One region of the Streptomyces thermospinosisporus genome, then DNA from elsewhere that is predicted to be linked to it. Evidence: riboswitches for the same ligand, from Rfam matches in the RefSeq annotation. Region 1 holds a riboswitch; each other region holds the start of a gene.

What was found. A riboswitch is a leader RNA that binds a small molecule or an ion and turns the genes downstream of it on or off. The one in region 1 is predicted to bind cyclic di-AMP.
Region 2: it holds a riboswitch for cyclic di-AMP, as region 1 does, so the genes downstream of both, ABD207_RS13880 (C40 family peptidase) here and ABD207_RS27490 (transglycosylase SLT domain-containing protein) in region 1, are expected to answer to the same signal.
Region 3: it holds a riboswitch for cyclic di-AMP, as region 1 does, so the genes downstream of both, ABD207_RS21695 (M23 family metallopeptidase) here and ABD207_RS27490 (transglycosylase SLT domain-containing protein) in region 1, are expected to answer to the same signal.
Region 4: it holds a riboswitch for cyclic di-AMP, as region 1 does, so the genes downstream of both, ABD207_RS17105 (M23 family metallopeptidase) here and ABD207_RS27490 (transglycosylase SLT domain-containing protein) in region 1, are expected to answer to the same signal.

What each region holds. Positions count from the first base shown of each region.
Region 1 covers NZ_BAAAIZ010000101.1:48,537-55,715, reverse strand. Annotated here, with positions in the region: gene ABD207_RS27505 (glycosyltransferase family 2 protein) at 1-60, opposite strand, end outside; gene ABD207_RS27500 (GNAT family N-acetyltransferase) at 90-1,184, opposite strand; gene ABD207_RS27495 (HAD family hydrolase) at 1,351-2,250, shown strand; gene ABD207_RS27490 (transglycosylase SLT domain-containing protein) at 2,330-2,815, opposite strand; cyclic di-AMP (ydaO/yuaA leader) riboswitch at 2,820-2,986, opposite strand; gene ABD207_RS27485 (polyprenyl synthetase family protein) at 3,608-4,618, shown strand; partial or broken gene ABD207_RS27480 (IS5/IS1182 family transposase) at 5,077-5,358, shown strand; gene ABD207_RS27475 (aldehyde dehydrogenase family protein) at 5,360-6,796, opposite strand; gene ABD207_RS27470 (SDR family oxidoreductase) at 6,825-7,179, opposite strand, start outside.
Region 2 covers NZ_BAAAIZ010000036.1:4,327-11,505, forward strand. Annotated here, with positions in the region: gene ABD207_RS13870 (M23 family metallopeptidase) at 1-982, shown strand, start outside; gene pcrA (DNA helicase PcrA) at 1,080-3,560, opposite strand; cyclic di-AMP (ydaO/yuaA leader) riboswitch at 3,897-4,054, shown strand; gene ABD207_RS13880 (C40 family peptidase) at 4,062-5,234, shown strand; gene ABD207_RS13885 (tellurite resistance/C4-dicarboxylate transporter family protein) at 5,448-6,449, shown strand; gene ABD207_RS13890 (hypothetical protein) at 6,427-6,780, opposite strand.
Region 3 covers NZ_BAAAIZ010000067.1:76,243-83,421, forward strand. Annotated here, with positions in the region: gene ABD207_RS21685 (M16 family metallopeptidase) at 167-1,546, shown strand; gene ABD207_RS21690 (M16 family metallopeptidase) at 1,543-2,931, shown strand; cyclic di-AMP (ydaO/yuaA leader) riboswitch at 3,207-3,372, shown strand; gene ABD207_RS21695 (M23 family metallopeptidase) at 3,385-4,158, shown strand; gene ABD207_RS21700 (GntR family transcriptional regulator) at 4,417-5,115, shown strand; gene ABD207_RS21705 (HPr family phosphocarrier protein) at 5,295-5,576, opposite strand; gene ABD207_RS21710 (GNAT family N-acetyltransferase) at 5,755-7,179, shown strand, end outside.
Region 4 covers NZ_BAAAIZ010000047.1:5,144-12,322, reverse strand. Annotated here, with positions in the region: gene ABD207_RS17120 (response regulator) at 1-300, shown strand, start outside; gene ABD207_RS17115 (dihydrofolate reductase family protein) at 574-1,701, shown strand; tRNA gene ABD207_RS17110 (tRNA-Met) at 1,738-1,811, shown strand; cyclic di-AMP (ydaO/yuaA leader) riboswitch at 2,188-2,344, shown strand; gene ABD207_RS17105 (M23 family metallopeptidase) at 2,357-3,367, shown strand; gene ABD207_RS17100 (PrsW family intramembrane metalloprotease) at 3,546-4,919, opposite strand; gene trmB (tRNA (guanosine(46)-N7)-methyltransferase TrmB) at 4,973-5,827, opposite strand; gene lhgO (L-2-hydroxyglutarate oxidase) at 5,897-7,102, opposite strand.

The DNA.
Region 1 (7,179 bases):
GATCTCCTCCCGCGTACGCGAAGCACGGGACATCGACGATGTGCGCGATGTACGGGACATGAACCCTCCCCCTCCTCATGACCCCCTCGTCACCGTCGGCGGCCGCCGCGCAGCCGTCCCGCGCCGCGCAGGGCCCGCGAGGCCAGCGACGCCACACCCGGGTGGTCGCGGACGAACGCATGGGCGCGGCGCACCGGTTCGCGGCTCAGCCAGTGCAGGGCGGCACCCGCACCCGGACGCAGCGCCGCTCCCTCGTAGACGGCGAGTTCTCCGGTCTTCAGCGAGTCCTTGTACTCGGCGGGGCCGCGCCCCATGTCGAGCAGGCCGATGCCTTCGGCCGCCGCCGCCTCGGCCATCCGCAGATGCAGCACCAGACCCGGCGAGTACTTTGCGAACGCCGGGTCGTACGCCGGGAACCAGCAGGACAGCACGGACGCCGAGCGCAGCCCGAAGTGCGCGGCCACCGGCCGCCCGTCGGCGTACAGGACCGACAGCGTGCCCGTGCACTCGGGCGCGCGGGTCTCGGCGAGCCGGCCGACCAGCCGGGTGATCCACTCCTGGGCGAACCGGTCGCGCCGCCCCGTCCTGCGGTACTGCGCCGACTTCCACTCCATCAGCGTGCGCAGCACCGCCGGGTCGCGCTCGTCGAACACGAACCGCACGGGCCCGACCTGGCGGCCCAGCCTGCGCTCCTTGGCCAGCGTGGTCTTCAGGAACTTCGGCGACTGGGCGCGCAGCACCGACTCGTAGGTGTCGTAGCCCTTCTCCACGTCGATGACGAAGGTGGCGTGCTCCTCGGCCGCGTACGGCAGGAAGAGCCGCTGCTCGGGCTCCAGGTTGTCGAAGGCGAAGGTCGACACCGAGCAGGCCCGCAGCAGTTCGGCGGTGTCCTGGACCAGGCCCGGACGCAGGATGGCGCCCTGGCAGTCCGACACCCCGAGCCCGATGGCCCGTCCCTGGCCGAGCGGCCCGCGCTCGAACGGCAGGAAGCCGGCCGGTTCGGTCCCCTCGTACAGGACCGCCACCCGGGCGCCCGGCCGCACCAGGCCCACCGCGGCGGTGAATTCCGGTTCCATGAACGGGTTGCGCGGTACCTCGGCGGCCGCGCGCAGCTCCCGCCAGCGTTGCCGCTCCCCCTCGCCGAGATCCTCCGGCCTCAGTACGTGCACACGTCCACTGCTCACCTGACCCCCCGATCAAGTCCCCCCTGGACACTTGGAAGGTACCGCCCGGGAGGGCATGGACGGTAGGTAGCAGACCATCTTGTTGCCAATCGGTGCACAAGCCATGGGGCGCGGGCGTACCGGACGGCGGTGAGAAGCACCGGCGTGTTGTCCGTATTCTCTGATCATGGCCGCACCCACCGCATATTCACTCATCGCCACCGACCTGGACGGGACGCTGCTGCGCGGCGACGACACCTTGTCCGCCCGGTCCCTCGCAGCGCTCGCGCGGGTGGCGCGGGCCGGTGCCCGGCACCTCGTGGTGACGGGCCGCCCGGCCCCCCGGGTGCGGCCCCTGCTGGAGGCCCTCGGCTGCACGGGGCTCGCGGTGTGCGGACAGGGCGCGCAGGTGTACGACGCGGGCGCGGACCGGATGGTGTGGTCCGTCACCCTGGACCGGGAACTGGCGGAGACCGCGCTGGGCAAGATCGAGGCCGAGGTGGGGGAGGTCTATGCGGCGGTCGACCAGGACGGCGTGGACGGGCTGACCCTGATCGAGCCGGGGTACCGGATGCCGCACCCCACGCTGCCCGCCGTGCGGGTCGACCGGCGCGACGCGCTGTGGACCCGGCCGATCAGCAAGGTGCTGCTGCGCCACCCCGAGCTGACCGACGACGAGTTGGCGGCGACCGCGCGTGCGGTGGTCGGCCCGCTCGCCACGGTGACCATGTCCGGGCCGGGGACCGTGGAGCTCCAGCCGTGCGGTGTGACGAAGGCGACAGGGCTGGCACTGGCGGCCGAGCGGCTCGGGCTGGGCCCGGAGCAGACCCTGGCGTTCGGTGACATGCCGAACGACATCCCCATGTTCGACTGGGCGGCCCGGGGCGTCGCCATGGCCAACGCGCACCCGGAGCTGAAGGCGGTGGCCGACGAGGTCACCACGACGAACGAGGACGACGGCGTGGCCGTCGTCCTCGAGCGTCTGTTCCCGGAGACCGGGTGCCACCTGCCCCAACAGGTGCCGCCCCGGTGCGATTCCGGATTCGCGTCCTCGTCCGCCGAGAGCACGCTTCTGTCGTCCCAGTAGGGAATCTCAGCAGGGTCCCGGTGGGCGGCCGGCGGCTCCCCAAAGCCGTCCCGAGCCCTCCGGGGGTGGGCCACTCGGCTCAGTACGCGCCGAAGACGTTGTCGATGGAGCCGTAGCGGTCGGCGGCGTAGTTGCAGGCCGCCACGATGTTCGCGACCGGGTCGAACGGGTCGAAGGCGGTGCCCGGCACGTGGTAGGCCGCGAAGGTCGGGTCGATGACCTGCAGCAGGCCCTTGGACGGGGTGCCCTTGGCGGCGTTGGAGTCCCAGTTGTTGATGGCGTTCGGGTTGCCGGACGACTCGCGCATGATGTTGCGGTAGATGCCGTCGTAGGAGCCCGGGATGCCGTGCTGCTGCATGATCGACAGCGCCTCGCGGATCCAGCCGTCGAGGTTGTTCGGGTACGCCGTCGAGGTGGCGGCGGCCGGGGCCGCGGCCGGAGCCGCGGAGGCGCTGGTGGCGCCGATGAGCGGCAGGGCGACCACGGCGGCGCCGGTGCCGGCGACGGCGAGGGTACGGGCGAGACGGCGGCCGCGGAAGCGGCGGGTCATACCGGTTGCAGGCATGTTCGTGTGTCCTCTCCTACGCCTGCGAGGTGAGCTGTCGGGTTCGGGCTGGGAGAGTGCCCGGCCGTGCCCCTTCGGGCATGGCTTCACCCCTAGCCGTTCCGGACGGATGCCCGGCCCGGCGACTTACCTGGGTCCCCCGCTCCTGCCGTGCGTGAGTGATCGACGATCGGTGGTGCGGGCGGCGGCAGGATTCGGCGTCCGCCCGGCAGGCCGGGAACGTATGCGAGAGCACATGCCGGGAACAAGTGCGGTCATCACAGAAGTGGTCGTTTGATCTTGTCCTGGGGTGATTTGTGTACTTGATTCTTTGCTGCCGCCAAGGGTCAACTCCGGTGCAGGGATGGGGAAAAGGGGTGCGGACGGGTGCGGGGGTGGTGAGGTTCCGGGCGTGAGGCACTTCACTGAGGGAGGGGGGTGGGAGCATATTTCGTCAAGAGGAATTCGCCTGGTAATTGCGGCAAATCGGGCACCGAGGCGGGCAGGATGGTGGATGTGGCGATGTGAGGTGCTCGGTGGCGCGAGGTGGAGTGCTCGGCAGGGGGCTCGTGGGGGCCCGACACGGTGGAATGGGGTGCTCGGTGATGCTCCGTGATGCTGCGTGATGCTCCGCGAGACGTGTTGTGATCAAACCATCAGGAATGCGGTGGTGTGATCCGGTCGGCCCCGGCGGGTAACCCCGGGCGCTGGTGGTGATCGAAACGTGACCGGATACGCTGACTTGAGTGGCGACAGCGACCTATCGACAAACCGTGTAATCGGCAGTAGACACCAGCAGACAGGAGACCCCTCGTGACCGTCGTCGGGCCGTTCGGGCTGAGCGTGCGGGACCAGGCTCTCGAAGCCGATGTCCAGGCCGGATTGACGGCTGTCGAGGAAGGGCTGCTCGAGGCCACCAAGAGCGAGGTGCCCTTCATCACAGAGGCCGCGCAGCATCTGGTGCGGGCCGGGGGCAAGCGATTCCGGCCACTGCTGGTGATGCTTTCCGCACAGTTCGGTGACCCGTACGCACCGGGGGTCGTGCCGTCGGCGGTTGTGGTGGAACTCACTCACCTCGCGACGCTGTACCACGACGACGTGATGGACGAGGCGGCCGTGCGGCGCGGCGTTGCCAGCGCGAACACGCGGTGGGGCAACTCCGTCGCGGTGCTCACCGGCGACTTCCTCTTCGCGCGGGCCTCGCACATTCTGGCCGACCTCGGGCCGGAGGCGGTGCGGGTGCAGGCCGAGGCGTTCGAGCGGCTGGTCACCGGGCAGATCCTGGAGACGGCCGGGCCGCAGGACGGGCGGGACCCCGTCGACCACTACCTGGACGTCCTCGGCGGCAAGACCGGGTCGCTGGTGGCCGTGTCCTGCCGGTTCGGGGCGATGATGTCCGGTGCCGACGAGACGGTGGTGGACGTCCTGACCCAGTACGGCGAGCGGCTGGGGGTCGCCTTCCAGCTGGCGGACGATGTGCTGGACATCGCCTCGGACTCGCACGAGTCGGGGAAGACGCCGGGGACGGATCTGCGGGAGGGCATCGCCACGCTGCCGGTGCTGCGGCTGCGGGAGCGGGCGGCACGGCTGGGGCTGGCGGAGGATCTGGCGCTGTGCGAACTGCTGGACTCCGACCTCACGGATGACGCGCGGCACGCCGAGGCGCTGCGTCTGCTGCGGGCGCACCCGGCGCTGGAGCAGGCCCGCCGCGACACGGTCCGCTTCGCCGAGGAGGCGCGGGCCGCCCTGGCCCCCCTCCAGGAATGTGACGCCAAGGCAGCCCTCGAGCAACTCTGCGACGCGGTCGTCCACCGCGCCGGCTGACTCCCGGGATTCCCGGTGGGGTGCGCTTTCTCCCTGCCTGCGGGCCGGTGGGGCCCCGTGGCCATGCCTGCGGCGCAACCGCGGCCCCGGTGAGGGTGCGCGCAGCGCCACGCTGAATGGGTGAGTCGGGGCCGGGGTGGTGGTATCCGTCCTCGGTCTGGCGCGGAATCAGTCGCCTTTTGGGCACTGGTGCGGACGCGCCGGCCGCTGCGGGCGGACACCACCACCCCGACCCCTCCCCGCCGCGCGGGTCCGCGGCCGCCCACCGCCGGTGCCCTGCTGGGCGCCGTGCGCGGCTACCGCCTCGCTGCGGGCAACCGCGCCCGCCCGACCGCGGGCACCTGCGGCCGCGTCACTGCGGGCAGTCGTGCCGCCCAGGTGTGCTGTCCCGGGACGTTGGTGACACACGGACCGGGTGCCTGAACAGGTGAGGGCCTTCTGCGTTCGGTGTGGACTGCGCCATCCGCAGCCACTTCCGGCGCCGGGGAATCCGGGCGGTCGTCCCGCAGCCGTCCGGCCAGATCGGCCACCGCCCGCGGCGAGGCCGCCAAGGCGGCCGACCGCCCGGCTTCGACCGCGAGGCCTGCAAGCAGCGGAACACCGTCGAGCGGTGCATCAACCGGCTCACGCAGTGGCGCGGCCCGGCCGCACGAACCGGCAAGCCTGCCATCGCCCACCAGGCCGCACTCCACCTCGCCGGCATCCTCATCCGGGCCCGACGCTGGCCCAAAGAGACAGAACCTAGCCCTCCCAGCCGAGGTAGACCGACTTTGACCAGGTGTAGAAGTCCACCGCGACCGCACCCTGCTCGCGGAAGGTGTTGCTGGAGGAGTCGCCGACGCCGCCGAACGGGACGTTGAGGTCCAGGCCGGTGGTCGGGCGGTTGACCTTGACCACGCCCACGCGGACGGCCGCGGCGAAGCGCTGGGCGGCGGCCAGGCTGCGGGTGCAGATTCCCGCGGCCAGGCCGTAGCGGGAGTCGTTGACCAGGTTGATCGCGTCGTCCAGGTCCGCCGCGGACAGTACCGCGACCACCGGGCCGAAGATCTCCTCGCGGGCCGCCGTGTTCTCCTGGCTCAGGCCGGAGAGCACGGTCGGGGCGAGCATCAGCCCCTTGGGGGCCTCGCCGCCCGCGGCGACGGTCGCGCCCTCGGCCGTGGCCTGATCGATGGCGGCGGTGATCGTGGCGAGCTGCTGCTCGCTCACCACCGGGCCCATCAGGGTGCCGTCGGCCAGGCCGTTGCCGGGGCGGTAGCGGGCCGCCTCCTTGGCGAGCGCGGCGACGAAGTCGTCGTGCACGCCGGGGGTGCAGATCACCCGGGAGGAGGCGGTGCAGGCCTGGCCGGTGAGGCCGAAGCCGCCCGCCGCGGCGATCCGCGCGGCCTGTTCGACGTCGGCGTCGTCCAGTACCACCAGAGCGTTCTTGCCGCCCATCTCCACCTGCACCCGGCCGCGGCGCTCCTGCACCGCGCGCTCGATGCGCATGCCGACCTGGGTGGAGCCGGTGAAGGAGACCGCCGCCACCCGGGGGTCGCGGACCAGGGCCTCACCGACCACCGCGCCGGAGCCGTGCACCACGTTGAGCACCCCGGCGGGCAGCCCGGCCTGGACCAGGGCCTCGGTGAGGTGGCGGGCGGAGAGCGGGGTGAGCTCTGCGGGCTTGAGCACCACCGTGTTGCCGCCGATCAGCGCGGGCGCCAGTTTCCAGGCGGGGATGGCGATCGGGAAGTTCCACGGCGTGATCAGCCCCACGACGCCGACCGGCTCCCGGCGGGTGTGGACCATGGTGTCCGGCAACGAGCTGGGCAGCACCTGCCCGCCGATCCGCCAGCCCTCGGAGCCGAAGAAGCGCAGTACGTCGATGGCCCGCCGGACCTCGCCGCGGGCCTCCGTCAGCGTCTTGCCCTCCTCCCGGACCAGGTCGCGGGCGGCCTCCTCGTGGTGGCCGCGCAGGATCTCGGCAGCGTCCAGCAGGATCGCGCCGCGCGCCGGGGCGGGCAGCGCCGCCCATCCCGGCTGGGCCTCGGCGGCGGCCGTCACGGCCGCGTCGACGGCCTCGGCGCCGGAGGCCGGGGCCACGGCGACCAGTTCGGCCGGGTCCGCCGGGTTGTACCGCTCGAAGCCGTCGCCGACGGCCTCCTCGCCGGCGATGAGGTTGGGGATCTGCACAGTGCTCATGGCTTTGGTTCCTTGGGAAGTCGGGAGTTCACAGGCCGCGGACCAGGCCGCCGTCGCAGCGCAGCGCGGTCCCGGTGATGTATGAGGCGGGGGCGCTGCAGAGGAAGGCGGCTGCCGCACCGAACTCGGCGGGGGTGCCGTACCGTCCGGCGGGGATCGCAGCCTGGGAGGCGGCCTCGACCTCGGCGACGGGGCGCTGTTCGCGTTCGGCCCGCGCGGCGTCCAGCGCCGCCACCCGATCGGTGGCGATCCGGCCGGGCAGCAACAGGTTGACGGTGACTCCGTCGGCCGCCACCTCCGCAGCGAGGGTCTTCAGGTACGCGGCGAGGGCGGCCCGTCCGGCGTTGGACAGGACCAGCCCGGGCAGCGGTTCGGCGATCCCG
Region 2 (7,179 bases), on a different contig from region 1:
CCCCACGTCGCCGGAGGCCTACGGGCAGCAGCCCGAAGCGGGCGACCCGCAGGCCACCGCCGCGTTCGACCAGGCGGGCCACTCCGACGAGACCGGGGCGATTGGGGAGTCCGAGGATCACGGCGCCGCAGAGACCTCCGCGCGGTCGGGCGACACCGGTCAACTGCCCCGGGTGACCCTGCTCGAGGGGCAGGAGGAGATCATCCCCGTCCCCGCGCCCCGCCCGGCCGGACGTGCCGCATCCCGCTCCCGCCGCCGCACCCCCGCCAAGCGCTCCGCGCTGCTCACGGTGGCCGTGCCGTCGGCCTGCGTGATGGGCGTCGCCGGGATCGCCGCGGCCTCGGTGGGCGACCTGGCCGACGAGGGCGGCCAGGAGACCAACACCACCGCGGCCGACGCGCAGCCGGTGAAACCGTCCGCCGCCAACGTCAAGCTGGACACCCAACTGGAGAGCCTCGCCGCCGGCGCCGACGACTTCGCCGACCGGGCCAGCCGCACCCAGGAGCGCATCGACCTCAAGGCGCAGCAGGAGGCCGAGCGCAAGCGGGCGGCCGAGGAGGCGGCCCGCAAGGAGCGGCTCCGCCCCAAGTTCGCGCTCCCGGTCGCCCAGCACGGACTGAGCGCGTACTACGGCCAGTCCGGCATCAACTGGATGTCCGTGCACACCGGCATCGACTTCCCCGTCTCCTACGGCACCACGGTGATGGCGGCGACCGACGGCACGGTCCGCACCCAGTACAACCCGGCCTACGGCAACATGATGATCGTGACCGCCAAGGACGGCACGGAGACGTGGTACTGCCACCTCTCCACGTACCGGGTGCCCTCGGGCACGACGGTGAAGGCCGGCGATCCGATCGCCTACTCCGGCAACTCGGGCAACTCCACCGGCCCGCATCTGCACTTCGAGGTCCGGCCGGGCGGCGGTTCGGCCATCGACCCGCTCGCCTGGTTCCGCAGCCACGGCCTCGAGCCGTCCTGACCGCGCTCGCCCAACTCGAGCCGTCCTGACGGCTCGCCCGAAGAGGCCCCCGCGCTCGGGCGGGAGCCCCTCCTCAGGTCACGGACGTGACCGACGGCTACAGCTTCTCCACCGGCGCGTACCGCAGCAGCAGCCGCTTGGGCTTGGCGTCGCCGAAGTCGATGGTCGCCTCGGCGTTCGCGCCCGTGCCCTTCACCGCGACCACGGTGCCCAGACCGAACTGATCGTGCGTCACCCGGTCCCCGACCGCCAGCGACACCACCGGCCGGTCCGCGGTGCGGCGGGTGGCGAAGCCCGAGGCGCCCGAGGCCGAGGAGCGGGAGCGGGACGACGACAGCGACGCCGCCACCCCCGAGACCGCCCCGGAGGCCTTCGGCGTGCTCGCGCCCGTCCGCTTCCACTCGACGTACGCGGCCGGGATCTCCTCCAGGAACCGCGAGGGCGGGTTGTAGGAGGGCTGGCCCCAGGCGCTGCGCAGGGTCGACCGGGTGAGGTAGAGCCGCTCGCGGGCACGGGTGATGCCGACGTACGCCAGGCGCCGCTCCTCCTCCAGCTCCTTGGTGTCGCCGAGGGCGCGCATGTGCGGGAAGACGCCGTCCTCCATGCCGGTGAGGAAGACGACCGGGAACTCCAGGCCCTTGGCGGTGTGCAGCGTCATCAGCGTGATGACGCCGGAGCCCTCCTCGTCCTCCTCGGGGATCTGGTCGGAGTCGGCGACCAGCGCGACCTGCTCCAGGAAGTCGGCCAGCGTCCCGGCCTCCCCCTCGCCGCGCTCCTGCTCGAACTCCAGGGCGACGGCGGCGAGTTCCTGGAGGTTCTCGATGCGGGTCTCGTCCTGCGGGTCGGTGGAGGCCTGCAGCTCGGCCAGATAGCCGGTGCGTTCCAGCACCGCCTCCAGCACGGTCGCCGGTCCGGCGCCGGACTCGACGATGGTGCGCAGCTCCTCCATCAGCGTGTTGAACCGCTTGACGGCGTTGACCGAGCGCGCGGCCATGCCGTACGCCTCGTCGACGCGCTTCAGCGCCTGCGGGAAGCTGATCTTCTCCCGCTGGGCCAGGGCGTCGATCATCGCCTCCGCGCGTTCGCCGATGCCCCGCTTGGGCACGTTGAGGATGCGGCGCAGCGGCACCGAGTCCTCGGGGTTGGCGAGCACCCGCAGGTAGGCCAGGACGTCCCTGACCTCCTTGCGCTCGTAGAAGCGGACCCCGCCGACGACCTTGTAGGGCAGGCCGACGCGGATGAAGACCTCTTCGAAGACACGGGACTGGGCGTTGGTGCGGTAGAAGACGGCGACATCGCCGGCCTTGGCCTCGCCCGCGTCGACCAGGCGGTCTATCTCGTCGGCGACGAACTGGGCCTCGTCGTGCTCGGTGTCCGCGACGTACCCGGTGATCGGGCAGCCGGCTCCGGCGTTGGTCCACAGGTTCTTGGGGCGGCGGGACTCGTTGCGCTCGATGACCGCGTTGGCGGCGCTGAGGATCGTCTGGGTGGAGCGGTAGTTCTGCTCCAGCAGGATGGTCGTCGCGTCCGGGTAGTCCTCCTCGAACTGGAGGATGTTGCGGATCGTCGCGCCGCGGAAGGCGTAGATCGACTGGTCGGCGTCGCCCACCACGCACAGCTCGGCGGGCGGGATCTCGGCCTCGGGCGGCACGTCCACGGGGTGCTCGGTGGGGCCGACCAGCTCGCGCACCAGGGCGTACTGGGCGTGGTTGGTGTCCTGGTACTCGTCGACCAGGACGTGGCGGAAGCGGCGGCGGTAGTGCTCGGCGACGTCCGGGAAGGCGCGGAGCAGATTGACCGTCGTCATGATCAGGTCGTCGAAGTCGAGGGCGTTGGCCTCGCGCAGCCGCGACTGGTAGAGGGCGTAGGCCTGGGCGAGCGTCTTCTCGAAGCCGTCGGAGGCCTGGGCGGCGAAGTCCTCCTCGTCGATCAGCTCGTTCTTCAGATTGCTGATCTTGGCGCTGAAGGACTTCGGCGGGTAGCGCTTGGGGTCCAGCTCGAGATCACGGCAGACCAGCGCCATCAGCCGCTTGGAGTCGGCGGCGTCGTAGATCGAGAACGACGAGGTGAAGCCGAGCTTCTTCGACTCGCGGCGCAGGATGCGCACGCAGGCGCTGTGGAAGGTCATCACCCACATCGCGTTGGCGCGCGGGCCGACGAGCTGCTCGACGCGCTCCTTCATCTCGCCGGCGGCCTTGTTGGTGAAGGTGATCGCCAGGATCTGCCCCGGATGCACGTTCCGCTCGGCGAGCAGATAGGCGATGCGGTGGGTGAGCACACGGGTCTTGCCGGAGCCGGCACCGGCCACGATGAGCAGGGGTGAGCCGGAGTGGACGACGGCGGCGCGCTGATTGTCGTTGAGCCCCTCCAGGAGCGCGGCGGAGTCGGTCACCGGGCGGGGGGCGCCGTCGCGGTAGTACTCCTCACGCTCCGGCGGCACGTCGAACTTCCCGCCGAACAGATCGTCCGGGAGCGGCTCCGGTACGTGATCGTCCTCGGGTGGTGGCGGCGGCTCGTCCGCGGGGCCCGGCTGGGCCTGGAGGTTCGCCAGGAAGCTGTCGTCAAAGAGGCTGCTCATCGCTCTCCGAGTCTAGGGCGCACCACCGACAGCCCGGGTCCGCCCCGGAACATCCACACATTCCCGGCGGACGCCCGCCACGCCCTTCCCGCCCTTCCCGGCCTTCCCGGCCCTTCCCGGCCTTCCCGGCCCTTCCCGGCGGGCGGATCCGGGCCGCCGGCCCGGACACCGTCGAGCACCGGCCGGGCACCCTGTGTCACCCGGACCCTAAGGTCACGAAAATGTATCGGGCATATCGCCCACCAACCTTCACAGGGGCCACACCAGTTGGCTACCGTGCCGACGGGCCGTACGACCCCCACCGGCGAACCTCGCCGGACCGCACGGCCTCCGCCGAGTCCGGCAGTGCCGACCGATGGCACCCGGAGCCGGGGACCCAACCGAGACCTGGGGTGAATCGGCTCACTCCCGTGCGGAGCAGCCGTAGGGCAACCCTTCCAAGCACCCGCCCGAACCCGACAGCTAACCCGGTAGGCGGACCATTGGAAGGAGTCGCCTCCCTTGGCGTCGCATCGCAAGTCGCGCACCCCCGTACCACGCGTGGCAGGCATACGCACCCCCGCCCTCGCCACGGCTGCCCTCACCTCCGTGGCCCTGCTGGGCCAGACCGCCAACGCCGCCCCGACGGACGACAAGCCGAGTCTCGAAGAGGTCGAGAAGAAGGTCGGCGACCTGTACCGCCAGGCGGAGTGGGCGACCGAGAAGTACAACGCGGCCAAGGAGAAGACCGCGAAGCAGCGCAAGCGCGTCGACTCCCTGCTCGACGACGTCGCCCAGCGCACCCAGAAGCTCAACGAGGCGCGGGAACAGCTCGGTTCCTACGCCGCCGCCCAGTACCGCACCGGCGCGGGCGTGTCCAACACCGCCACCTTCCTGCTCGCGGACTCGCCGCAGGAGGTCTTCGACCAGCAGCATCTGATGGGCCGGATGACCGGCCGCCAGAAGGAAGCGGTCGACGACTACGTCGAGCAGCAGTCCGCGACGATGAAGAAGCGGAAGGAGGCCACCGAGAGCCTCCAGACGCTCACCGAGTCGCAGAACGACCTGAAGGCCGCCAAGGCGAAGGTCCAGAAGAAGCTGGCCGAGGCGCGCGAGCTGATGTCGAAGCTGACAGCCGAGGAGAAGGCGCGGCTCGCGGCGATCGAGAAGAAGAAGCAGGAGGAGGCCGCCCGCAAGGCCGCCGAGCTGGCCCGGCAGCAGGAGGAGCAGCGCAAGGCCCAGGAGGCGGCACAGCGAGAGGCGGCTCAGCAGGAGAGCGGCTCGTCCGGCTCCTCCTCGGGCACGACGACTCCGCCCCCGACGGACTCGTCGTACGCCACCAAGGCCGCGAAGGCCATCGCCTTCGCCCGCGCCCAGATCGGCAAGCCGTACGTATGGGGCGCGACCGGTCCCGGCTCCTACGACTGCTCCGGCCTGACCCAGGCCGCCTGGAAGGCCGCCGGGGTCACCCTCCCGCGCACCACCTACGACCAGGTGAACGCCGGCACGACGGTCCCGGTGTCCCAGGCGCAGCCCGGTGACCTGGTCTTCTTCTACGACGACGTCACCCACGTGGGCATCTACATAGGCAACGGCATGATGATCCACGCCCCGAAGCCGGGCACCTATGTGCGCGAGGAGTCGATCTACTACGACGGCGAGTCTGCGATCCACAGCGTGGTCCGGCCCGCCTGACAGAGAAGGCCCTGGCGGAGAAGGCCCTGGCGGAGAAGGGACGGTCCGCCCCGGCTGACGGACGAAGCGGAGTCCGCCCCGCCGGCGGCCTGGGCGTGCGGCGGGCGCACCCGAATGGTGCCTCTGCGCGAGCGATGCCCCTGCGCGGGTGATCGTGCGCGGGCGCGCGTTGCCCGGCGGGGTGTCGTGGGGCGGCTCTTCTAGCATCGGCGCATGTCTCGCCCCTCCCGCCCGTCCCCCTTCCGCACCTGGTGGGCGCGGCGGTCCCCGGCGGAGGGTGCCGCCGTGATGGCCTGCGGCATCGTGTCGCTGGCGCTGCATCCGGCGGAGTACGAGGTGCTCTCGCGGACCATGCTCGGGGCGGCCTGCGTCGCGTGGGCGGGGCTGGCGGCGGAGTTCGCGCTGCGGCTGCTGCGGGAGCGCACGCGGTGGCGGGCGGAGGCGCAGACACCGGGCGCGCTCACCGCCGTGGCGGCCACCACCGTGATCGGCTCACGCTTCGCCGCGGAGGACTGGAGCACGCTCGCCGAGGCGCTGCTGGCGCTGGCCGCGGTGCTCTGGCCGCCGCTGCTCGTCCTGGTGGTGGGGAGCTGGCGGCCGAGGATGCCCGGGGCGGTGTTCCTGTGCTGCGTGGCCACGCAGGGGCTGGCTCTGCTGGCGGCGACGCTCGCCGCGGCCGAGTCGGCGGCGTGGCTGGCGCATGCGGCGCTGGCGCTGTTCTGGTTCGGGCTGGTGCTCTACGCCTTCGCCCTCGCCCGATTCGACCTCCGGCAGACGGCCGAGGGCAAGGGCGACCACTGGGTGGCGGCGGGCGCGCTCGGCATCTCGGCGCTGGCCGGTTCGAAGCTGCTGGCCGCCGACAGCATGCGGCTGTACCTGTGGAACGTCGACGACAGCCATGTGCTGCGCGTCATGACCATGGTGCTGGTGGTGCTGGACCTGGTCCTGTGCGTGGTGCTGCTGGCCGGCGAGATCCGCTGGCCGCGGACGGCCTACGATCCGCGGCGCTGGTCGACGGTGTTCCCGCTGGGGATGACGGCGACGGCGGCGCTGTCCACGTCCGCCGTGGTCGACGCCCCGTGGCTCGAGGGGCTGGGAGAGGTGCTGGTGTGGATCGCGGTGGCCGCCTGGCTGACGGTCGCGATCGGCGCGGTCCGCTCCGCGGTCGGGCCGGGACCGGTGCCGGAGGGGATCAGGTCCACAGCACGGCGATGAAGACGTTCGCCGTGGTCAGCAGGCCGACCAGGCCGAACAGCCCCTTGTCCACCTTCTCCTCGTCGCGCTTCACATAGACCAGGCCCAGGATCACGATCAGCAGGGCCAGCTTCACGCCGATCTTGATGTTGTTCACCGACTGGTCGTCGGCCTGGTTGAGGCCGACCAGGATCACTCCGGTGACCAGCATCGTCAGGGCGCCGTGCAGCATGGCCGGGGTGAAGCGGGCGGTGCCCTCACCCATCGCCTTCATCTGGGTGAGGAAGCCTCCGAGCAGGGAGGCGATGCCGATGATGTGCAGGCCGACGAAGAGGTGGATGAGTACGTCCATGGGCCGGAGCCTAGCCAGCGCCCCCGTCCCCGCCGACACCGGCCCGGACGCTCAGGAAGGGTGAGACCGGACACTCAGGACGGGTGAGAACGAGCCTCGCGGAGGCGCTCCATAGCACCGGGGCCCGCCTCGCCCGCCCGCCTTCGGCATTTCGGTCAGCTCAGCTGTGCAGGCCGTCGTTCCCGAGCGGGAATCACGGTCACATACGGTCACTGCGTGGTTGTCTCATGTCACTTCCGCGCAACCCGTCACAGCGCCGGCCCGGCCGGGTCTAGCGTCCTGCACCAGGTGACCGGCTCCCCACCGCCGCCCGGACCAGGGGCGGCACCCGGACACCACCGCCGAGAGGATCCGGCGGCGGACCGCTCCCCCTGTGCGCACCGCCGCCGGATCATCGCT
Region 3 (7,179 bases), on a different contig from region 1:
CCCCCGGCGGCCACTTCCGCCCCACTGCTCACCCGGGGCTGCTCGCTCTGGGCGAATCCCGGCCGCCGCGGGAACGCCACCGGCTCCTCGCGCGCTTGCATACAGTGGCAGGACCGGCAGAAACGGCGGTCCGGCACGCACCGCCTCCGCGATCGAAGGGACGTACATGCCCATGGGTCACACGGCCACAGCCCAGGCAGGCTCCGGCGGCCTGACAGCGACCGAGCACCGCCTGGCCAACGGTCTGCGCGTGGTGCTCTCCGAGGACCACCTGACCCCTGTGGCGGCGGTGTGCCTCTGGTACGACGTCGGTTCACGCCACGAGGTCAAGGGACGTACCGGCCTGGCTCACCTTTTCGAGCACTTGATGTTCCAGGGTTCCGCCCAGGTGAAGGGCAACGGACACTTCGAGCTGATCCAGGGCGCCGGCGGCTCCCTCAACGGCACGACCAGCTTCGAGCGGACCAACTACTTCGAGACCATGCCCGCCCACCAGCTGGAGCTCGCCCTCTGGCTGGAGGCCGACCGCATGGGCTCCCTGCTCGCCGCCCTGGACGAGGAGTCCATGGAGAACCAGCGGGACGTCGTCAAGAACGAGCGCCGCCAGCGCTACGACAACGTCCCCTACGGCACGGCCTTCGAGAAGCTGACCGCCCTCGCCTACCCGGAGGGCCACCCCTACCACCACACGCCCATCGGCTCGATGGCGGACCTGGACGCGGCCACCCTGGAGGACGCCCGCGAGTTCTTCCGCACCTACTACGCGCCGAACAACGCGGTGCTCTCCGTGGTCGGCGACATCGACCCCGAGCAGACGCTGGCCTGGATCGAGAAGTACTTCGGCTCCATCCCCGCGCACGACGGCAAGCCCGAGCCCCGCGACGGCTCCCTGCCCGACGTGATCGGCAAGGAGCTGCGCGAGGTCGTCGAGGAGGAGGTCCCCGCGCGTGCGCTGATGGCCGCCTACCGGCTGCCCCACGACGGCACCCGCGCCTGCGACGCGGCCGACCTGGCGCTCACCGTCCTCGGCGGCGGCGAGTCCTCCCGCTTGTACAACCGGCTGGTGCGGCGCGACCGCACCGCCGTGGCGGCCGGGTTCGGCCTGCTGCGGCTGGCCGGGGCGCCCTCGCTCGGCTGGCTGGACGTGAAGGCCTCCGGCGACGTGGAGGTGCCGGTGATCGAGGCCGCCATCGACGAGGAGCTGGCGCGGTTCGCCGAGCACGGCCCCACCCCCGAGGAGATGGAGCGCGCCCAGGCCCAGCTGGAGCGCGAGTGGCTGGACCGGCTCGGCACGGTCGCCGGCCGCGCCGACGAACTGTGCCGCTACGCCGTCCTGTTCGGCGACCCGCAGCTCGCCCTGACGGCCGTGCAGCGCGTCCTGGACGTGACGGCCGAGGAGGTCCAGGAGGTCGCCCAGGCCCGCCTGCGGCCGGACAACCGCGCGGTGCTCGTCTACGAGCCCGTCGCCACGGAAGACAGCGCCGAGGGCGCGGAGGAAGCCGCTGCCCTCGCCGGCAGCGACGAGATCGAGGAGGCGGCGAAGTGACCGAGCTCGCCACGATGGAGTTCCACCCCCAGCCGCAGGCGGGCGAGGCCAAGCCGTGGGCGTTCCCGGCCCCCGAGCGCAGCACGCTCGGCAACGGCCTGACCGTGCTGCGCTGCCACCGCCCCGGCCAGCAGGTCGTCGCCGTCGAAGTGCTGCTCGACGCGCCCCTGGACGCCGAGCCGGCCGGTCTCGACGGCGTCGCCACGATCATGGCGCGCGCCTTCTCCGAGGGCACCGACAAGCACTCCGCCGAGGAGTTCGCCGCCGAGCTGGAGCGCTGCGGCGCCACCCTGGACGCGCACGCCGACCACCCGGGCGTCCGTCTGAGCCTGGAGGTCCCCGCCTCCCGGCTGGCCAAGGGCCTGGGCCTGATCGCCGACGCGCTCCGGGCGCCCGCGTTCGCCGACAGCGAGGTCGAGCGCCTGGTGCGCAACCGGCTCGACGAGATCCCGCACGAGCTGGCCAACCCCTCCCGCCGTGCCGCCAAGGAGCTCTCCAAGGAGCTGTTCCCGGCCGACTCCCGCATGTCGCGCCCCCGCCAGGGCACCGAGGAGACCGTCGCCGGCATCGACTCCAAGGCCGTACGCGCCTTCTATGACCGGCATGTCCGCCCGGCCACGGCGACCGTGGTGGTCGTCGGCGACCTCACCGGCGTCGACCTCGACGCGCTGCTCGGCGACACGCTGGGCACCTGGACCGGCTCCACGGCCCAGCCGCGGCCCGTCCCGCCGGTGATCGCGGACGACACCGGCCGCGTGGTGATCGTGGACCGCCCCGGCGCCGTCCAGACCCAGCTGCTGATCGGCCGGACCGGCCCCGACCGGCACGACCGCGTCTGGCCCGCGCAGGTGCTGGGCACCTACTGCCTCGGCGGCACCCTCACCTCCCGCCTGGACCGCGTGCTGCGCGAGGAGAAGGGCTACACCTACGGCGTCCGGGCGTTCACCCAGGTCCTGCGGTCCGCGCCGGACGGCACCGGCGCCGCGATGCTCGCCATCAGCGGCTCCGTGGACACCCCGAACACCGGGCCCGCGCTGCAGGACCTGTGGACCGTGCTGCGCACCCTCGCCGCGGAGGGGCTCACCGACGCGGAGCGGGACGTTGCCGTGCAGAACCTGGTCGGGGTGGCGCCGCTGAAGTACGAGACCGCCGCGGCCGTCGCGAGCACCCTCGCCGACCAGGTCGAGCAGCACCTGCCGGACGACTACCAGGCCGAGCTGTACCGGCAGTTGGCCGCCACCGGCACCGTGGAGGCCACCGCCGCGGTGGTGAACGCCTTCCCGGTGGACCGTCTGGTGACCGTGCTCGTCGGTGACGCGGCGCGGATCAAGGCGCCCGTGGAGGCCCTCGGCATCGGTGACGTCACCGTCGTGAGCGCCGAGTAGACGCCCGTGCGGGCGGCGAGTTGACGGTTGGTCGACGGCGCTGACAGCGCGGACACCGGGCGGACGGAGCGCCGGACGCCTCCGCGCGGCACGCGCGGGTGAGCCCTGGTGGCGGAAACGTCACCAGGGCTCACTTATGCCCGGATTGAGGCGGAGGGGGCCTGTCTGCCCTGTGGGATGCGCTACAAAAACCGGGATCCGTTTGGGAATTGAAACTCGCCCCGTTTAGCGTCGTGCGGGCTGTTCGTCAGGCAGTGCGCCGCACCCGCGGCACCGGACAGTCATCGCCGAGTCCCCGTACGGCGCGAGCCAGGGGAGCCGGGGACCCATAGGCAGTCCCTGGGGTGAATCGGACGCCCGCGCGCACCGCGAGGGGGTCCGTAGGAGACCTTCCTGCTCCGAACCCGTCAGCTAACCCGGTAGGCGAGAGGGAAGGAAAGGACCAGTCTGTACATGGCGTTGACCCGCGCCACGGGCAAGCATCGTCGTCCCAGCCGGATCCACCGCGGCACCGCGCGCGCCGCGGGCATAGCGGCCCTCACCGGCACCGGCGTCGTCGGTTCGCTCGCCGCTCCCGCCCTCGCCGCAGAGCCCGCCGCGGCGCAGACCGGCCTCACCCCCGTCATCGACATGGGCGACACGGTCGCCGACCGGATCGACGCCCAGGCCGCCGCCCAGCACGAGGCGGCGCGCGAGGCCGCCGAGGAGGCAGCCCGCAAGGCCGCCGAGGAGGCCGCCCGCAAGAAGGCGGCCAAGGCGGCCGCCGAGGCCCGGGCCGCCAAGGTGCGCGCCGAGCGCGAGGCCGAGCGCAAGCGCCTCAACACCTTCGTCTCCCCGATCGCCGGCTCCTACGTCTCCACCTCCTACCAGGCCGGCGGCGCCGTCTGGTCCTCCGGCAGCCACACCGGCATCGACTTCCACGCCGCGAGCGGCACCCCCGTCCGGTCCGTCGGCAGGGGCACCGTCGTGGAGGCCGGCTGGGGCGGCGCGTACGGCAACCAGGTCGTCATCAAGATGCACGACGGCACCTACACCCAGTACGCCCACCTGTCCTCGATCAGCGTCTCGGCCGGCCAGCAGGTCACCGCGGGCCAGCAGATCGGCAACTCCGGCGCGACCGGCAACGTCACCGGCGCCCACCTGCACTTCGAGGCCCGCACCAGCGCCGAGTACGGGTCCGACATCGACCCGGTCGGCTACCTCCGCGCGCACGGCGTCAAGCTCTGAGAGCACGCCCTTCGTCAAGCTCCGAACTGCGCGCCTCCGCCTTCCCCTTCTGGCCCCGGCTCCCCGAGCCGGGGCTTTCGGCTTCCCCGGGGCCGGGCGAGCCGGGGCTTTCGGCTTCCCCGGGGCCGGGCGCGCCCGGTTGTCCAAAAACAAGTATGAGTTCCGGCTCACCGTCGGAAATTCCTCCGGATTGCAATAGAGTCACGAAACAACACGTCCTTCGTCGGCGTGTCACGGGGATTGAGCCGGAGGTCGGTCATGCGTATTCCCGCGCACTCGGTGTGCACGGCGATCCGGGACGACATCGTCGCCGGTGTATTCGAGCGCGGAAGCCGGCTCACCGAAGAACTCCTCGCCCGCCGCTACGGCGTCTCCCGCGTCCCCGTCCGCGAGGCGCTGCGCACCCTGGAGGCCGAGGGCTTCGTGGTGACCCGGCGGCACGCCGGCGCCTGCGTGGCGGAGCCCACCGAGCAGGAGGCCGCCGACCTGCTGGAGATGCGTCTGCTGCTGGAGCCGCTGGGAGCCGCGCGCGCCGCCCAGCGCCGCACGGACGCCCATCTGAAGGTGCTGCGCGGCCTGGTGCGCCTCGGGCAGGAGCGTGCCCGCCGGGGCAGCAGCGATGAACTGCGCTCTCTCGGCAGCTGGTTCCATGAGACGCTCGCCCAGGCCTCCGGCAGCCAGGCGCTGGCCTCGATGCTGACCCAGCTGCGGCACAAGATCGCCTGGATGTACGCCCTGGACGCACCGGCCGACCCGGCGGAGTACTGGGCGGAGCACGGCGCGATCGTGGACGCCGTGGCGCGCGGCGACGGCGAGCGCGCCCGCTCGCTGACCGCGCAGCACACCGAGCGCACCACCGCCGCGCACCGGCTGCGCGCCGCCCCGGGCGGCGACCGCACCGGCGAGCCTGTGAGGAACACGCAACATGCCGTAAACACGACGAGCGCTCGGAATTAACACGGGGGCCGTATACAAAGAGCGCGGGAAATTCGCGGGGGGATTTTTCTGCTGCCCGGAAAGCCCAATAGCTGTGCCGACGGGGGATCGGCCGCCCGGGGGAAATGAAAAGTGAGGGGTCCGCCCGGCGTCCGGGCGAACCCCTCACTTTGTGCCGCAACCATTCCGTGCGGAGGAATTCAGACGGTCTCGGGAAGCTCCTCGAGGCCCTCGGAGACCAGCTTCGCAAGGCGGTCCAGAGCGGCGTCCGCGCCCTCGGCGTCGGAGGCGAGGACGACCTCCTCGCCGCCCTGGGCGCCCAGCCCCAGCACGGCCAGCATGGAGGCCGCGTTGACGGGGTTGCCCCCGGCCTTGGCGATCGTCACCGGGACGCCTGCGGCCGTGGCGGCTCGGACGAAGATGGAGGCGGGGCGGGCGTGGAGACCCTCGGCCCAGCCGACGTTGACGCGGCGCTCAGCCATGTGTTGCTGCCCTTCGGTGTTCCGGGTTGTCTAGACCAGTTTTCCATATCGTGAGGCATGCCGGGAGCGGCGCCCGCCCTCGGTGCCGCACGGCGGGCCGCCGCGGCCTGGGTCCCGCGTCCGTTTCTCCACAGACTGCCTCGCGCCGTTGCCGGACGCGAGCCGTACTCTGGGGCCCATGCAGACCTCGTCGGACCGGCACGAGTACCCCGCCCACTGGGAAGCCGACGTGGTGCTGCGTGACGGCGGCACCGCACGCATCCGGCCCATCACCGCCGACGACGCCGAACGCCTGGTGAAATTCTACGAACAGGTGTCGGACGAGTCCAAGTACTTCCGCTTCTTCGCCCCGTACCCGCGGCTGTCCGCCAAGGACGTGCACCGCTTCACCCACCACGACTACGTGGACCGGGTGGGGCTCGCGGCCACCGTCGGCGGCGAGTTCATCGCCACCGTCCGCTACGACCGGATCGGCACCGACGGAACACCCGCCTCCGCCCCGGCCGACGAGGCCGAGGTCGCCTTCCTGGTGCAGGACGCCCATCAGGGCCGGGGCGTGGCCTCCGCCCTGCTCGAGCACATCGCAGCCGTCGCCCGGGAACGCGGCATCCGCCGGTTCGCCGCCGAGGTGCTGCCCGCCAACACCAAGATGATCAAGGTGTTCACGGACGCCGGGTACACCCAGAAGCGCAGCTTCGAGGACGGCGTCGTCCGGCTGGAGTTCGACCTCGAACCCACCGACCGCTCCCTCGCCGTGCAGTACGCGCGCGAACAGCGCGCCGAGGCCCGCTCCGTGCAGCGGCTGCTCGCGCCCGGCTCCGTCGCCGTCATCGGCACCGGCCGCACACCGGGCGGCGTGGGACGCAACATCCTCGGCAACATCCGGGACGCCGGATACACCGGCCGCCTCTACGCGGTGAACCGGGCGATGCCCGAGGAGCAGAAGGAGCTGGACGGGGTCCCCGCCTACCGCTCGGTGCGGGAGATCGACGGGCCGGTGGACCTCGCGGTCGTCGCCGTGCCCGCCGAACACGTCCCCGAGGTCGTCACCGAGTGCGGCGAGCACGGCGTGCAGGGACTGGTCGTGATCTCCGCGGGCTACGCCGAGTCGGGTCCCGAGGGCCGCGAGCGGCAGCGCGCCCTCGTACGGCAGGCCCGCAGCTACGGCATGCGCATCATCGGGCCCAACGCGTTCGGCGTCATCAACACCGCCCCTCAGGTCCGGCTCAACGCCTCGCTCGCCCCCGAGATGCCCCGGCCCGGCCGGATCGGGCTGTTCGCCCAGTCCGGCGCCATCGGCATCGCCCTGCTGTCCCGGCTGCACCGGCGCGGCGGCGGCGTCACCGGGGTGACGGGCGTGTCGACCTTCGTCTCCTCCGGCAACCGCGCGGACGTCTCCGGCAACGACGTCCTGCAGTACTGGTACGAGGACCCCGACACCGATGTCGCCCTGATGTACCTGGAGTCCATCGGCAACCCCCGCAAGTTCACCCGGCTCGCCCGCCGGACAGCCGCGGCCAAGCCCCTCGTGGTGGTGCAGGGCGCACGCCACGGCGCCGGACCCCGGGGACACGCCGTGCGCGCGACACGGCTGCCGCACGCC
Region 4 (7,179 bases), on a different contig from region 1:
CACGCCACCATGCGCGGCGAGCCCTTCCTCTACCCGGGCGCGGTCAACGCCCTCATCCGCGACTACCTGGACCGTGCCCGGGAGGGCCGGACCCTGCCCGCCAAGGCCATCACCGACCGCGAGGAGGAGATCCTCAAGCTGGTCGCCGAGGGCTACACCTCCCAGCAGATCGCCGAGCTGCTCGTCATCAGCCCCAAGACGGTAGAGCGGCACCGCGCCAATCTGCTGGCCAAACTCGGCCTGAAGGACCGCCTGGAGCTGACCAGATACGCGATCCGGATGGGCCTGATCGAACCGTGATGAGGACCCGACCGGACCCCGGTGAGGGCCGGCCGGATCCTGATCAGGGCTCGACCGGGCCATGGGGTCGTGAGCTCGACCGGGCCATGGGTCGTGAGCTCGACCGGGCCGTTCGGGGCGTGAGCTCGACCGGTCGTCGGGTCGTGAAGCCGTGAAATGCGCGGCCGCTGCGGCACCCGCTCGCCACCCGTGCCCGGTCCGCGCGCCGGGCTTGTCAGACTTGAGGCGAGCAGCCCGCCGGCTGTTCCTCCGACCCTCGCCAGGAGCGCGCCGATGCCCCATCCGTACGTCCTGCTGTCCGCCGCCGTCTCGCTGGACGGGTATCTGGACGACACCGGTCCCGAGCGGCTGCTGCTGTCGAGCCCGGAGGACTTCGACCGGGTGGACGAGGTGCGGGCCTCGGTGGACGCGATCCTGGTCGGCGCCGGCACCATCCGCGCCGACAACCCCCGGCTGCTGGTGAACTCGCCCGAGCGGCGCGCCGCCCGCCGGGCACGCGGTCTGCCGGAGTACCCGCTGAAGGTCACGGTCAGCGGGTCCGGCGACCTGGACCCGGCCGCGGCCTTCTGGCACACCGGCGGCGACAAGATCCTCTACACCACGGACAAGGGGGCCGAACGGGCCCGCTCCCTCGGCCTGGCCACCGATGTGGTGCCGCTCGGCACGGAGCTCGACTGGCGCCGCCTGCTCACCCATCTGCACGACCAGCGCGGTGTGCGGCGGCTGATGGTCGAGGGCGGCGGGGTGATCCACACCCAGCTCCTCACCCAGGGCCTCGCCGACGAGCTCCAGCTGGTGCTCGCCCCGCTCTTCGTCGGCGACCCGGACGCCCCGCGCCTCTTCGGACCCGGCTCCTACCAGGGCGGACGGCTGCGGCTGTGCGAGACCCGGCAGATCGGCGACGTCGTTCTGATGCGCTACGAGCCCACCGCACCCGGCACCGGCGAGCTGCCCGTCGCCGCCGACCACCACTGGCTGGCGCTCGCCTGCGAGCTGGCGGCACAGTGCCCGCCCTCGCAGACGGCGTTCAGCGTGGGCGCGGTGATCGTCGCGGCCGACGGCACGGAGCTGGCGCGCGGCTGGTCGCGGGAGGGCAGCGATCCACTGGCGCACGCGGAGGAGGCCGCGCTGGCCAAGGCCGACCCGGACGACCCCCGGCTGGCGACCGCGACGGTCTACTCCAGCCTGGAGCCGTGCGCCCGCCGGGCGTCCCGGCCGGCGTCCTGCTCGCGGCTGATCCTTCAGGCCGGCGTCCGCCGCGTGGTCACCGCATGGCGCGAGCCGGACACCTTCGTGCCGGGCGCGGACGGCTCGGGGGTGCTGAGGGAGGGAGGGGCGACGGTGCTCGTTCTGCCCGAGCACGAGGAGCGCGCGAAGGCCCCGAACAGCCACTTGTTCTGACCACCCGCGCGGATGCCGTATACTGGTGAGTACCGACGCGGGGTGGAGCAGCTCGGTAGCTCGCTGGGCTCATAACCCAGAGGTCGCAGGTTCAAATCCTGTCCCCGCTACTGAAGTCCGAGGGCCGGAATCCGAAAGGGTTCCGGCCCTCGGCGTTTCTCCGTACCCCGTGCCGCCCCTGGTCCCTCCGTGTCCGGCGCCGGCCCTCCCCAACCCCCTCGGTTTCTCCATCGAGGTCTCCCGACCTCCCCCGCCGATGTCACTTCATGTGATCGAACCGCGCCGCTGCGCATAACATCTGACACAATGTCAGAAACTCGGACCCCCGTGATGTGCGGTCAACTCGCCCGTTTTCGCCCGTCGATGACGCTTAAGTCCGCGCGGAAATCCTTAACGATCAAGAGGAACGGCTTGGAATCCGAGGCTCATGTCTATTAACGTTCGATAACGCAGCGCGGTCGTCCCAGCCGTCACAGAAGTCGGCTCCGTGCTCACGCGCCGAATCCCGCAAGGGAACCGGGGAACCACACATTGGGGTGAATCGGGCGTATGCCGCCGTGGAGACACGGTTCGTATACGCGCGTAGGAGACCTTCCTGCTCCGAACCCGTCAGCTAACCCGGTAGGTGGAGACGGAAGGAAAGGAGTGCGCCCACGTGGCGTCCAACCGGCCTGCCCCCGAGGCCCCGTTCACCCCGAGCGACACGTTCGTCTACGGCGGCGGCACCCGCGCCGACGAAGGTCCCTTCGAGGAGTGGAACCCCACGGCGGAGACCGTCCGCCCGGTCCGCGGCCGGCATCGCGTCACCAAGCAGCGCGGCGGGGGACTCGCCCGCAGCTCCACCGTTCTCGGCGTCGGTGTCATAGCCGCCGTCGGCGCCGGCGGTATGGCCAGCGCCCAGACCGGCAAGCCGCCGGTCGCCATCTCCATGCCCGACCTCCCCACCGTGGGTTCCCTCATCGCCGACGAGGAAACCCCGAAGGGCTCCACCACCCCGCTCAGCAGCGTCGGCGCCACCACCGACAGCGAGCAGGGTGCCGGTGAGGCCCTGCGCGCCCGGATCATGGCGCAGGTCGAGCAGCAGCAGGACCAGGCCGCCAGCAAGGCCGCCGCCGAGGCCGTCGCCGCCGCGGAGAAGGAGGCCGCCGAGGCCGCCGCCAAGGCCGAGCGCGAGGCCAAGGAGAAGGCCGAGGCCGCCAAGAAGAAGGCGGAGGAGGAAGCCAGGAAGAAGGCCGAGGCCGAGCGCCTCGCCGAGCTGGCCAAGCAGTACACGCTGCCGACCTCCTCCTACACCATCAGCTCCACCTTCGGTCAGGCCGGCGCCTACTGGTCCTCCGGCCAGCACACCGGGCTCGACTTCGCCGCCCCCACGGGCACGCTGCTCAAGGCCGTCCACACCGGCACGATCACCTTCGCCGGCTGGGACGGCTCCTACGGCTACAAGACGGTGCTCACCCTCGAGGACGGCACCGAGATCTGGTACGCCCACCAGTCCTCGATCAGCGTCAGCGTCGGCCAGAAGGTCAACACCGGCGATGTGATCGGACGCGTCGGCGCCACCGGCAATGTCACCGGCGCCCACCTGCACCTCGAGGTCCACCCCGGCGGCTCCGCCTCGGGCATCGACCCCATGAGCTGGCTGCGCAGCAAGGGCCTGAACCCCTGATCTGATCCGTACGGCCCGCTGAGCCGCACCGCCATCACCTGAACCCCGGCAGTCCCGACGGCGCCCCCCCGACGTCAGGGCTGCCGGTCGGCGTTCGTGCTCACCCGAGCCACGGGTCGGCTCGGCTCACCGGGGCCACCCATTGGCTCGGCTCGCCCGAAGTACCGATTCGCCCGTCTCACCCGAGGTACGGATTGCCGCCGTAGCCGTACTCGTAGCCGTGACCCTGGCGGTACGCGGGGCCGTAACCGTAACCGTGACCGTGCGCCTGCCCGGGGATGTGGCCGTACGCCGGTGCCCCGGGGCCGGGGTGCCAGACCATCACCGGAGGCGGCGGTGCCGTCGCGCGGGCCGCGTACTCCAGGGCGGGCCGGGCAGCCGCCCGCCGGTGCCACAGCTCCCGCAGCAGCTCGCCCTCCCGCTGCACGAAGTCACCGCGCGCCCGCCCGAGCCGCCCGCGGTGACGCAGCACCGCCAGCGAGGTCGCGAACGCCTGGTACTCGGCGACCGCCCGCGCCGCCTCCTTCCCGCCGTGCCGGCGCGCGTACTGCCGCGCGATGCGCCGGGCCCGCATCAGCCCCAGCGCGTACGGCTCCACCGGAGTCAGCCAGCCGGCGATCACATAGGCGGGCAGCTCCGCCCGCACGGTGTGCAGCTCCCGCTGCCGCGTCCACACCACCAGCCAGGTCAGCACCCCGAACACCGGCACCATGAACGCCGCGTACACCGCGAGGAACCCGAACTCGCCCAGCGCCGAGGAGCCGTTCCACAGGGCGTGCATGCCCATCGCCAGCAGCAGTCCGGACAGCGGCAGCAGCACGCGCCGCACCCGCTGGCGCTCGGTGGACAGGGCGGAGATGCCGAACCCGATCCCGGTGAGCACCGTGAACAGCGGGTGGGCGAACGGGGACATCACGATGCGGACGAAGAACGTCGCCGCGGTCACCGAGGGGATGCCGCTGCCGCCGGTGAGCTGGTCGGCGCCGAAGGCCGTGCCGAGGTAGAGGATGTTCTCGGTGAAGGCGAAGCCGGTCGCGGTGACGCCCGCTATCACCACGCCGTCGAGGATTCCGGTGAAGTCCCGTCTGCGGAACAGGAACAGCAGCAGCACGGCGGCCGCCTTCGCGGACTCCTCGACCACCGGCGCCACCACGGTCGCGCCCAGGGTGTCCGCCCCGGCCGGGTCCGCGGTCGCCGTCGCTATCCATCTGGTCGCGAAGCTGTTGGCGACGATCGCTATCAGCGCCGCCGCGCAGGCCCCCCAGGCGAACGCGAACAGCAGATTCCGCCAGGGGCCCGGCTCCACCCGGTCAAGCCAGCGGAAGGCGGCTATGAGCAGCGGCACCGGCAGCACCGCGAGGCCCAGTCCGACCAGGAAGCCCTGGGTGCCGGTCTGCTCCCGGACCAGGGCCAGGATGACAAGGCCGGACAGGGCGAGCAGAGTGCTCAGCGCCCCGTAGCGCACCCAGGTCCGCTGCCACCAGTGCGCGGACCGCGCCGGGTTGCTCCCGGCGGCATGACTCACGGGCGTCGGATACGGGGAGCTGGCCACGCGTCGACCCTAACGAGGCAGGGGCGCCGCCCGCAGGTCCGCGAGGCCGCGGGTCAGGCGCCGGTGGGGTGCTGGTCTTCGTGCTGTACGCGACGGAACAGCAGGTCGTTCACCACATGCCCCTTCTCCAGTCCCTGCGTCTCGAAACGGGTCTGGGGACGGAAGTCGGGGCGGGGTGCGAAGCCGCCGTCCGCCCGGGTGTTCTCGTAGGCGGGGTGGGCGGTGAGCACCTCGAGCATCTGCTCGGCGTAGGGCTCCCAGTCGGTGGCGAGGTGCACCAGGGCGCCCGGCCTGAGGCGGGTCGCCGCCAGGGAGAGGAACTCCGGCTGGATCAGCCGCCGCTTGTGGTGCCGCTTCTTCGGCCAGGGGTCGGGGAAGAAGACGCGCAGCCCGGCCAGGCTGTCCGGGGCGAGCATCTCCCGCAGCAGGATGACCGCGTCGCCGTTGCCCACGCGGATGTTGCTCAGGCCCTGCCGGTCGGCGAGGTTGAGCAGATGGCCCTGGCCGGGGGTGTGCACGTCCACGGCGAGGATGTTGGTGGCCGGGTCGGCGGCGGCCATCTGCGCGGTGGCCTCGCCCATGCCGAAGCCGATCTCCAGAACGACCGGGTTGTCGTTGCCGAAGAACTCCGCGAGATCCAGCACCCGCCGGCCGTCGATGTCGAAGCCCCACTTCGGCCACAGCCGCTGCAGGGCGTCCGCCTGGGCCGCGGTCACCCGGCTCCGGCGCGGCTGGAAGCTGCGGATCCGCCGCTCGAAGTGCGATCCGGCGGGATCGGCCTTGGGGCCGTCCGGGAACCGCGGCTCGCCCTTGGCGCGGGTACGGCGGACCGACACCCCGGGGGTGTGCGAGGCGGGGCGCTCGGGGGCGGGCCGGGGCGCTTCGGGGGTGTTCACGGAGTCAGACACAGTGCTGTCAATTTTACGGGGGTGCGTCCGGTCCTACGGGGCGTGCAGGGGAGTGCCGTGGGCCACGCCTCACCGCTCCAGCGCGGCCAGGGCCCGCCGGGCGATCTCCCGGCCGATCGGCAGCGAGGCCGTCGCCGCAGGTGAGGGCGCGTTCAGCACATGCACCGCGCGCGGGGTCTGCTGGATCAGGAAGTCGTCGGCGAGGGTGCCGTCCCGCAGCACGGCCTGCGCCCGCACCCCGGCCGCCGCGGGCACGAGATCGTCCTCGGTGACCGCGGGCAGCAGCCGCCGCACCGCCTCGGTGAAGGCGCTCCTGGACAGCGACCGGTGCAGCTCACCGGCGCCGTACCGCCAGTGCCGGCGGGCCAGCTGCCAGGCGCCCGGCCAGGCCAGGGTCCCCGCCAGCTCGCGGGGGCGCACGGTGCGCCAGTCGTACCCCTCGCGGGCCAGCGCCGGCACCGCGTTGGGGCCCACATGCACGCCGCCGTCGGTGCCGCGGGTGAGATGCACGCCGAGGAACGGGAACGCAGGGTCGGGCACCGGATACACCAGCCCCCGGACCAGCTCCGGCCGGGCCAGCTCGTAGTACTCACCGCGGAACGGCACGATCCGCACGCCGGGCTCGTCGCCGGTGAGCCGGGCGATCTCGTCGCAGTACAGGCCGGCGCAGTTCACCAGCATCCGCCCGCGGACGATGTCGCCGGAGGCGGTGCGCACGGCGACCCCGCGCTCGGGCCGGCGGTCGATCCGCTCCACCCGGGCCCCGTAGCGGATCTCCGCGCCGGACGCCTCGGCGAGCCGGCGGGCGACCGCCGTGAAGTCGCAGATGCCGGTGGTGCCCACATGGATGGCGGCCAGCCCCGTGATCTCCGGCTCGTACTCGGCCATCTGCGCCGTGCCCAGCTCCCGCACCGTGAGCCCGTTCTCCCGGCCGCGCTGCACCAGGGCGTGCAGCCGGGGCAGCTCGTCCCGCTCGGTGGCGACGATCAGCTTGCCGGTCACGGCGTGCGGGATGTCGTACTCCGCGCAGAACTTGACCATCTCCGCGGCGCCCCGCACCGCGTACCGCGCCTTGAGCGAGCCGGGCCGGTAGTAGATGCCGCTGTGGATGACCCCGCTGTTGCGCCCCGTCTGGTGCCGGGCGGGCCCGGCCTCCTTCTCCAGCACCGTCACCCGCGTGCCGGGGGCGGCCCGGGTGATCGCGTAGGCGGTGGACAGCCCGACGATCCCCCCACCGATCACGAGCACATCACAGTCGTAGGCAACCACGTGCACCACCTCCGCCACCGATAGTGCACTGCACCACTGACATCGTGCTCAAACGCGGGCGGTCACCGGGCCGGCCGGGGGCC